DNA from 2 places in the Pseudoduganella sp. UC29_71 genome. Region 2 is predicted to be linked to the other one. Evidence: riboswitches for the same ligand, from Rfam matches in the RefSeq annotation. Region 2 holds a riboswitch; the other holds the start of a gene.
The links. A riboswitch is a leader RNA that binds a small molecule or an ion and turns the genes downstream of it on or off. The one in region 2 is predicted to bind cobalamin.
Positions count from the first base shown of each region.

Region 1: it holds a riboswitch for cobalamin, as region 2 does, so the genes downstream of both, ACFJI2_RS25225 (TonB-dependent receptor domain-containing protein) here and ACFJI2_RS03560 (TonB-dependent receptor) in region 2, are expected to answer to the same signal.

Region 1 is NZ_CP170549.1:5,665,405-5,669,613, reverse strand. It holds gene ACFJI2_RS25230 (FecCD family ABC transporter permease) at 1-610, opposite strand, end outside; gene ACFJI2_RS25225 (TonB-dependent receptor domain-containing protein) at 628-2,478, opposite strand; cobalamin riboswitch at 2,544-2,772, opposite strand; gene ACFJI2_RS25220 (histidine phosphatase family protein) at 2,778-3,356, opposite strand; gene ACFJI2_RS25215 (adenosylcobinamide-GDP ribazoletransferase) at 3,436-4,209, opposite strand, start outside.
Region 2 is NZ_CP170549.1:794,211-798,419, reverse strand. It holds gene ACFJI2_RS03565 (thiol:disulfide interchange protein DsbA/DsbL) at 1-390, opposite strand, end outside; gene ACFJI2_RS03560 (TonB-dependent receptor) at 533-2,500, opposite strand; cobalamin riboswitch at 2,565-2,813, opposite strand; gene ACFJI2_RS03555 (M1 family metallopeptidase) at 2,876-4,209, shown strand, end outside.

The DNA.
Region 1 (4,209 bases), 2.1 Mb from region 2:
GCATCGGCGCGCCGGCCAGGTCGCCGATCAGCCAGAACACCATGGTGCGCAACCGGCTTTCAGGAGCGATGGACAGCATTAGCGTGATCAGCGCCGTGCAGGCCGCCGTCAGGATCACACCGGTCAGCAGCAACAGGGCAGTGCCGCCTTCGGCTGCCGAACCGCTGCGCATGTCGCGCCGCGCCAGGAAGTACAGCATCATGGACACGGCCACCGCGCCGCCGAACGCCGCCGCATCCACCACCCAGGCCGCGCACATGAACATCATCGCCGCCAGCGCGCCCACCGCCGCGCCGGAAGAAATGCCCAGCACGTAGGGGTCGGCCAGCGGATTGCGCAGCAGGGCTTGCATCATCACGCCCGCCAGCGACAGCGCCGCGCCGGTGACGAAGGCGGTCAGCGCGCGGCTGCCGCGCAGGTCGAGCAGAGTCGCGGCCAGGCTGTCGGCCTTGCCGTTCCACAGGTCGCCCAGCGCGCCGGGTATCTCGGACAGCGGAATGTACACCGAGCCGGTCACGCCGGAGAACAGCAGGCTGCCGATAACAAACAGCAGCAGCCCGCCGGTGATGGCGGTCGCTCGCGTGCGCAGGTTGCGGGAGTGTGGATGCATGGTGCTTGGTTGTACCCTTATTTAATACCGTAGCGTACGGCGGCAAAGAACTTGGCGCCCGGCGTGGCGTAGTTGCGCGCCACTTCGTAGTTTTTGTCGGCCACGTTGTTCCAGCGCGCCAGCACGGACCAGTCACGCGCGAACTGCCAGGTGGCGTACAGGTTCAGCAGGCTGTAGCCGCCCAGGCGGTTCTTGTTGGCGGCGTCGTCGAAGCGGCTGCCGGACACTTGCAGCTCGGCGCCGGCGGCCAGCGCGCCTGCGGCGTATTCTACGCTGGCGCTGCCGTGTTTTTTCGAGCGGCGCGCCAGCGATTTGCCGGTGGTCTCGTCTTTCGGGTCCTGCCAGTCCGCGTTGGCGGCCACGGTGAAGGCACCGATGCGGCGGCTGCCGTTGAGCGACACGCCTTCCAGCATGGCGTGGTTCACATTGTAGGCGCAGCTGCCTTTGCGGGCCGGGTCCGGGCATGGCGTGGTGGTCACCAGCATGTCGGTCAGCTTGTTGCGGTAGATGCTGGCGCCGAATTCGTTCACGCCGTCGTCGTACTGCAGGCCTGCCTCGGCGTTGCGGCCCTGCTCTGGCTTGTTGTTTTCGTAGCCGAAGCCGGGGTAGTACAGCTCGTTGAAGGTGGGGGCGCGGAAGCTGGTGCCGAAGCTGGCGCTGGCGCGCAGCGCGCTGCTGAAGCGGTAGCCGTAGCCTGCCGATCCGGTGGTCTTGGTGCCGTATTGCGAGCTGTCGTCCGCGCGCAGGCCGAAGGTGGCCAGGTGCGCGCCGCGCTTCAGGCTGTAGGCGCCGGCATAGGAATCGGTCTTGCGCACTTTGCCCAGCGCCGGCGTGGTGCCGGAGACGACTTTCTCTTCGCGGTGGCCGAGCAGCACTTGCAGCGTATCCTCGCCGAGACGGAAATCATTCTGCCAGGTGGCGTCGGTCTGCTTGCTCTCGATGCGGCTGTAGGCGCTGGCCACGCCGGTGTCGGAGATCGATTTGTCTTCCGCCTTCGCCAGCTGCACGGTGCTGTACCAGTTGTCCATCACCCGGTTCTTGCTGAACACGCCCAGGTTGGCCAGCTTGGTCTGGCTGCGCGTGTCGTAGCGGCTGGTGCCGCTGTCGAACTGGCCATCGGTGCGGCTGTTCAGGAACACCAAGCCGACATCGTGGCCCTTGGCCAGTTCATAGCCGAACTGGCCGGAGGTGCTGGTGCGCTCGTAGCCGTCGTCGTCCGCGTTGTAGCTGCTGCTGCCGGGTTTGGTGGACGAGAAGCCGTCCGACTTTTCGCGGCCGGCGCTGATGGCGTAGCTGAAGCTGTTATCGCCCGCGCTGGCGCCGAAGATGCTGGCGTCATATTTGCGGGTGTTGTCGCTGCCCGCGCCGACCGAGGCGGCCACGGACTGTGGACCTGCGCCCTTTTTGGTGAAGATCTGCACCACGCCGCCGATGGCGTCGGCGCCGTACAGGGTGCTCATCGGGCCGTAGACGATTTCAATGCGCTCAATGGCTTGCAGCGGAATGGCCGACCAGCTGGCCGTGCCCGACGTGATGGAGCCGATGCGCACGCCATCCACCAGCACCACGGTCTGGTTGGCGTTGGCGCCGCGCAGGAATACGCTGGAGTTGGTGCCCGGGCCGCCGTTGCGGGCGATCTCGATGCCGCGCTGGCGCTGCAGCAGGTCGGTGATGGAACCGGCGCCGGAGCGGGCGATGTCTTCCGCGCCCAGGGTCACGATGTCGCTCAGCACGTCGCGCTGCAGTTGCGGCGAGCGGGTGGCGGTGACGATCACGCTGTCGGTTGCGGTGGTCTGGGCGAAGGAAGGCGCGGCCATAGCCATGGCCAGCGACGTGAGGGCCGCGTGCCGGATTACAGGAAAGCTCATAGTAGTTCTTTGTATAGTATGCAACCAGCCTACTTCCCCGTGGGCTGGATTGAACAGATGCGCGCGGCGCATCCACCTGCTTTGGCCGGTATCCGGGCTCGCAAGTTGAACTGCCTTACCTTCCCATGCTGAGCACAGTGGTTTGCGGAGGCAGCTTGTCGCCGGGGGCGACACTTGTTTACCGTTGCGGGGGCAGCACACGTTGGCCGTTTTCCTGGTGGAGGGCGGCTTCGTGTTTCCCGTTTAACTGCGCGCATGGGCATGCGCGCGGGCACCAAAACCCCGCCATTATACGGACTTCAGGCCACGGCTTCCAGAATGACAGTCTCGCCGTAGGCGATCTTGTGGGGCGCGGCGGCGGCGCGCAGTGCGATGTCATGCAGCGGCAGGCCGGCCTGCAGGCCCGCTTCCAGTGCCACCAGCAGGCGTATCGTGCCCGCATGGCAGATGATGGCGGCAGCGCGCGGGCTGGGCGCCTGCCCGCCATGGCGGCGCAGCAGGTCCGCGCGGAAGGCGGCTACGCGTGCAGCCACCTGGAGCACGTTTTCGCCGCCGCCGGGCCGGTAATCCACCAGGCCGGCAGCCCAGGCATCCACTTCCGCGCGCGGGATGTCGCCCCAGCTGCGCAGCTCCCAGGAACCGAAATCCATCTCGGCCAGGCGCGCGTCGAGCGCGTGGGCGCCGAGGCGGCCGGCCAGTACGGCGCAGCGCTGCAAGGGACTGGAGTAGAGCGGCGTGCCGGACGGGATGCTGGCGCTGGCCAGCAGTTCAGCATGCACGCGTTCGATGTCGTCCGGCGCGGCGGGCAGGTCGCTGCTGCCGTAGCAGACGCCCGGCGCGACCAGCGGCTGTGGATGGCGGACCAGGATCAGGCGCACGGGCCGCTCCCGGGGCAGCGCCGCGTAGCCGGCCGTGCAGCCTGCGCCGGCGTCAACACCGCTGGCCCGGCCGCCATGCTCACGCCTGCCACGCGCCGTGGCCCAGGCCGGCCAGCACGCACAGGTAGATCAGCACTTCGGCCAGCTGCTGCACCGCGCCCAGGCAGTCGCCGGTATAGCCGCCGATGCGGCGCGCGAATTTGCGGCCCAGCCAGATGGCTGCGGCCAGCGCAGCCAGCACCGCGGCGCAGATGGCCAGCCACGGCAACCATCCCATGGCGCCCAGCAGCACCGCAGGCAGGGCCGTGCACAGGCAGGCGATAAAGAACTCCGCGCCGCTCATCTCTTGCGCCATGGGCTTGGCCTTGCCTTCGGCGCGCGCATACTCCATGCGCCAGATCAGCGAGGTAGCGGCCAGGCGCGACAGCGGATGCGCCAGCAACAGCGCGGCGACCGCCACGGCGGGCGGCAGCAATGTCAGCGCCGTGCACTTCACCGCCAGCAGGCAGATGGTGCCGATCGCGCCATAGGCGCCGATGCGCGAATCCTTCATGATTTCCAGCACGCGCTCGCGCGTCATGCCGCCGCCGAAGCCGTCGCACATGTCGGCGAAGCCGTCTTCATGGAAGGCGCCGGTAGCATAGATGCCGGCCGCCGTCGACAACAGCACGGCCACCGGCGCGGGGAAGACCCACGCCGCCGCCGCGTACACCGCCGCTGCGATGCCCGCTACCACCAGCCCCACCAGCGGGAAGTAGCGCGACGCGTGGTGCAGCCACGCGGGATCGAATCCCACCCAGCGTGGGATGGGCAGCCGCGTAAAGAACTGCAGCGCGATGAAGAACAGTCTCAA
Region 2 (4,209 bases):
CATCGCGTCATCCTTGTTCAGGCGGTTGCGGTCGACGTGGATGGCGCGGAAGATCTTGTTGTGCATTTCGTCCAGCTTGCCCATCGCTTCCAGCGTCAGGTAGGCGTGCGCCTGCGCGTCGTTCGGGCCGCCGGCCGGGAAGTGCACGCGGCGGAAGGCGATCTTGTCGCCCTGCTTGGCCACCCAGTCATGCAAAGAAGGCTCGAAGGCGTTGCAGTGGGGGCAGGAATACATGAAGAATTCAATGACTTCCACTTTCTTGCCGGTGTCGGTACGCACAGGCGAAGCCAGCGTGGTGTAGTCCACGCCTTCCTTCGGTTCAGCAGCGGAAGCGCCGGCTGCGGTGAACGACAGGGCGGCGGCGGCAATGATCAGGCGCAGAAATCGCATAGTGGTCCTTCTAGAGTAAGAGTGGCAAACGCCGCGAGATTACCATTTTTTTGCCCCTGCCATCAGGCCGGATAGCAAAAATCCCCGGCTGGCGGGGACTTTAAGCTGCAATTAAGGCCGGTCAAGCCCGGTCAAGCCCGCTTCAGAACTCGTAGCGTGCCGACAGCTTCAGCTGGCGGCCGTCCGAGGTGTAGATGCCGCCGCGGCACTGGAACGCCATGCCGTAGTAGTTCTTGTCGGTCAGGTTCAGGCCGGACAGCGCCACTTCCCAGGCGCCGAACTTGCGCGCGTAACGGGCGTCCAGCGTGGTGTAGGACGGGATGCGCGCGATGCAGCTGTTGTCAAAGTCGGAACCGAAGCGCTGGCTGTCCACCCACTGCGCGCCGATGTCGGCGGTCTGGCCATCGGCCGGGGTCCAGGTCAGGCGCGCGCTCAGCACGTTCTTCGGCACCAGCACCATTTCGCGGCCGGACATGGCGCCTTCGGTGAAGGTGGCTTTCACGCGCTGGTAGTGGCCGCTCAAGGTCCAGTCGCGCGCCAGCTCGGCGCTCGCGTCCAGCTCGAAGCCCTGGCGCTTGGTCGGCGCCAGGTTGGTGTTGGCGCCGAAGCCGAACGCGCCGGCGGTCGGATCGTAGAAGATCTCATTGCGCAGCTCGTGGCGGAACACGCGCGCCGACAGCTTGCCGCTGCCGTCGGTGTAGGTGGTGCCCAGCTCCAGGTCGTGCGAGGTCTGCGGCTGCAGCACGGTGTTCGGCACCGGCGTGTAACCGTTCTCGTCGGCGTTGGCGACGCGGTAGCTGTGGCCGATCTTGGCGTGCAGCGTGGCTTTCGGCGACAGCGCATAGCTGCCCTGCATGTCCCAGGCGTTCAGGCCCTGGGTCACGTCGTAATTGGCGGTGGCCCATGGCGCAGCGTCGGCGTTCTGCTTCTCGAACAGCTCGCGGCGCACGCCGGCGGCCAGGCGGAAGGCGTCCCACTTCACTTCGTCGCGCAGGTACAGCGCCTTCGATTTCTGCGTGGCCTTGACCGGCATGGCGCCCTTCTGGTCGCGGGTCCAGTCGATGAAGTCTATGCCGGCCACCGCCTCGTTCAGCACGCCGCCGAACTGGCCCAGCTTGCGCACGCGCGGCGAGAACTGGGTCTGCTTGCTTTCATAGTCCAGCGCGGCGGAGCCGGTGCCGAAGAAGTAGGTCGCCTCCAGCTCCTTGCGGCGGTGCGACAGCTCGGCGGCCAGGTCGTAGCCCGCCACCTTGGCTTCGATGAAGGCGGTGAAGCGGTCGCTGTCGAGCGAGCCGAAGTCATCCGGCGTGGACGCCTGGCGCGGGTTGGTGTCGAACTGCGCCTGGCTCAGCGAGCCGGCAAAGCGCGAATCCTGGCGCGTGCTGGACAGGCGCACGCCGGCGCGGCCATCCGGGAACGCCACTTGCGCGCCGGCGTTCACGCTGCGCGACTTGAATTTGTTGTTGTCGCGGTAGTTGTCGGTGTCCAGCGCGCCGCCGGACAGGTCGAAAGCCCAGCTGTCCGTGCTGTGCGTCATGGCCGCGCGGCCTTCGCGCAAGCCCAGCTGACCCGCTTCGCCGAACACCGAGCCGTGCGTGCCGGCCGTGCGCGCGCCGGGGCGCTTGGTGACGATCTGGATCACGCCGCCGGTGGCGCCGTCGCCGAACAGCACGCTGCTGCCGCCGCGCGTGATCTCGATGCGCTCGACCGAATCGACCGGGATGGTGGACAGGATGGCCGAGCTCAGCTCGTTTTCGGACAAGCGCACGCCGTCCAGCATCACCACCATGTTCTGGCTGCTGTTGGTGCCGAAGCCGCGCAGGTCCAGCGCGAAGTCCGGGCTGCCGTCCAGGCTCTGGTGGCCCAGCACGCCGCCGATCTTGCGGATGGCCTGGTTCACGTCGCTCACGCCGGAGCGGCGGATCTCGGCCGCGCTGATGACGGTGGCGCCGATGGGCAGCAGCGACGGGTCGCTGTCGAAGCGGGCGCCGGTGACGACCACCGGAGCCAGCGCTTGCGCGGCGGTTTGAGCGAAGGCCGGAGCGGCGAAGCAAAGAGCGACGGCAAGCGCCAGCGGTGCCGGCGTGCAGCGGGAATTCGAGTTGTTCATGTGTTCTTTACGCGTAGTGAGCATCCGCCTGCGTCCCCGCAGGGCGGATTCAACGGAAGGCTGTTCGCGCTTCCACCTGTCTGGCCGGTATCCGGGCTGGCAAGACGGGACGGGATCACCTTCCGGCGCAGGCAAGCCTGCACAGTGGTTGTCGATCCAGCCTGCCGCGCAATCGACAGCGCGGCGCTTGCGTACCGTTGCGGGGGCAGCACACCTTGGCCGCCGCGCTGCCGATGAGCGCTGGCTGCCTTGTGTTTCCCGTTTAACTGCATCCATGGGCATGGACGCGGGCACCAAAACGCCGCCATTATACTCCTGCCATCGCCCCGGCAATTTCGTTGGCAAAATATCATGTGCTTGGTTATAGTGGCGGGCATGAACGCACACCACTACCGCAAACTGGCCGCCGCCGCCGCGCTGGCCACGGCCGCCACGCTGGCAGCACTGGCGCTGGCGCAAGTCCAGGTCATCGCCATCCCCGAACCCTACACGGACACCGGCATCCCCTTTGCACCCGCGCAGGCGGCGGCAGTGGCCACGCCCAGCGCGCCGGCCGCCTGGGGCGGCCCGCGCACCGGCAGCGAGCCCACCCTGTCGGACCGCGTGGTGGACTACAAGATCGACGCCACGCTGGACCCGGTCAAGCACACCGTGGACGGCAAGCAGCAGCTCACCTGGCGCAACCGCAGCGCGCACCCGGTGCGCACGGTCTATCTGCACCTCTACCTGAACGCCTTCGAGCACGCCGGCACCACCTTCTTCACCGAGCACCGCGCCATGGGCGGCGGCATGTTCAGCGCCGATCCCAAGGACGGCGAGTGGGGCCACATCGACCTGCGCAGCGTGACGCAAGGCGGCGCCAAGGTGGAACAGTCCTTCGTCCAGCCCGACGGCGGCCCGGCCAGCGACCGCACCGTGGTGCGCTTGGACCTGCCGCAGCCGGTGGAAGCCGGCGCCAGCACCACGCTGGCCATCGACTTCCACAGCCAGCTGCCACGGCTGCTGGCGCGCAGCGGCTACTTCGGCAGCTTCCACCTGGTGGCGCAATGGTTCCCCAAGATCGGCGTGCTGGAACTGGCGGGCGAACGCGGCGCCACCAAGCCGCGCTGGAACGTGCACGAATACCACGCCGAGTCCGAGTTCTACGCCGACTTCGGCAGCTACGACGTGAAGCTCACCGCGCCCAAGGAGTACACGGTGGGCGCCACCGGCGAGCAGCAAGGCGCGCCGGTCGAGAAAGACGGCATGCTCACCCACCACTACGTGCAGGGCGACGTGCACGATTTCGCCTGGACCGCCGACAAACGCTACGCCGCCCCGCTCACCGCCAGCTGGAGCGGCGCGGGCAGCCCGCCCGTCAGCATCAAGGTGCTGTACACGCCGGAGTTCGCGGCCAGCGCCGCGCCGTCGCTGAAGGCGGCGCAGGACGCGCTCACCTATTACTCCAAAACCCTCGGCCCCTACCCCTACAAGACCCTGACCGTGGTGCTGCCGCCGCATAACGCCACCGCGGCGGCCGGCATGGAATACCCCACCTTCTACACCGCCGACAGCTACACCAAGGTAGAAAAAGGCTCGCTGGAAGAATTCGAGCTGGACCTGGTGAACATCCACGAATTCGGCCACGGCTACTTCTACGGCATCCTCGCCTCCAACGAATTCGAGGAACCGATGCTCGACGAAGGCCTGAACGAATACTGGAACATGCG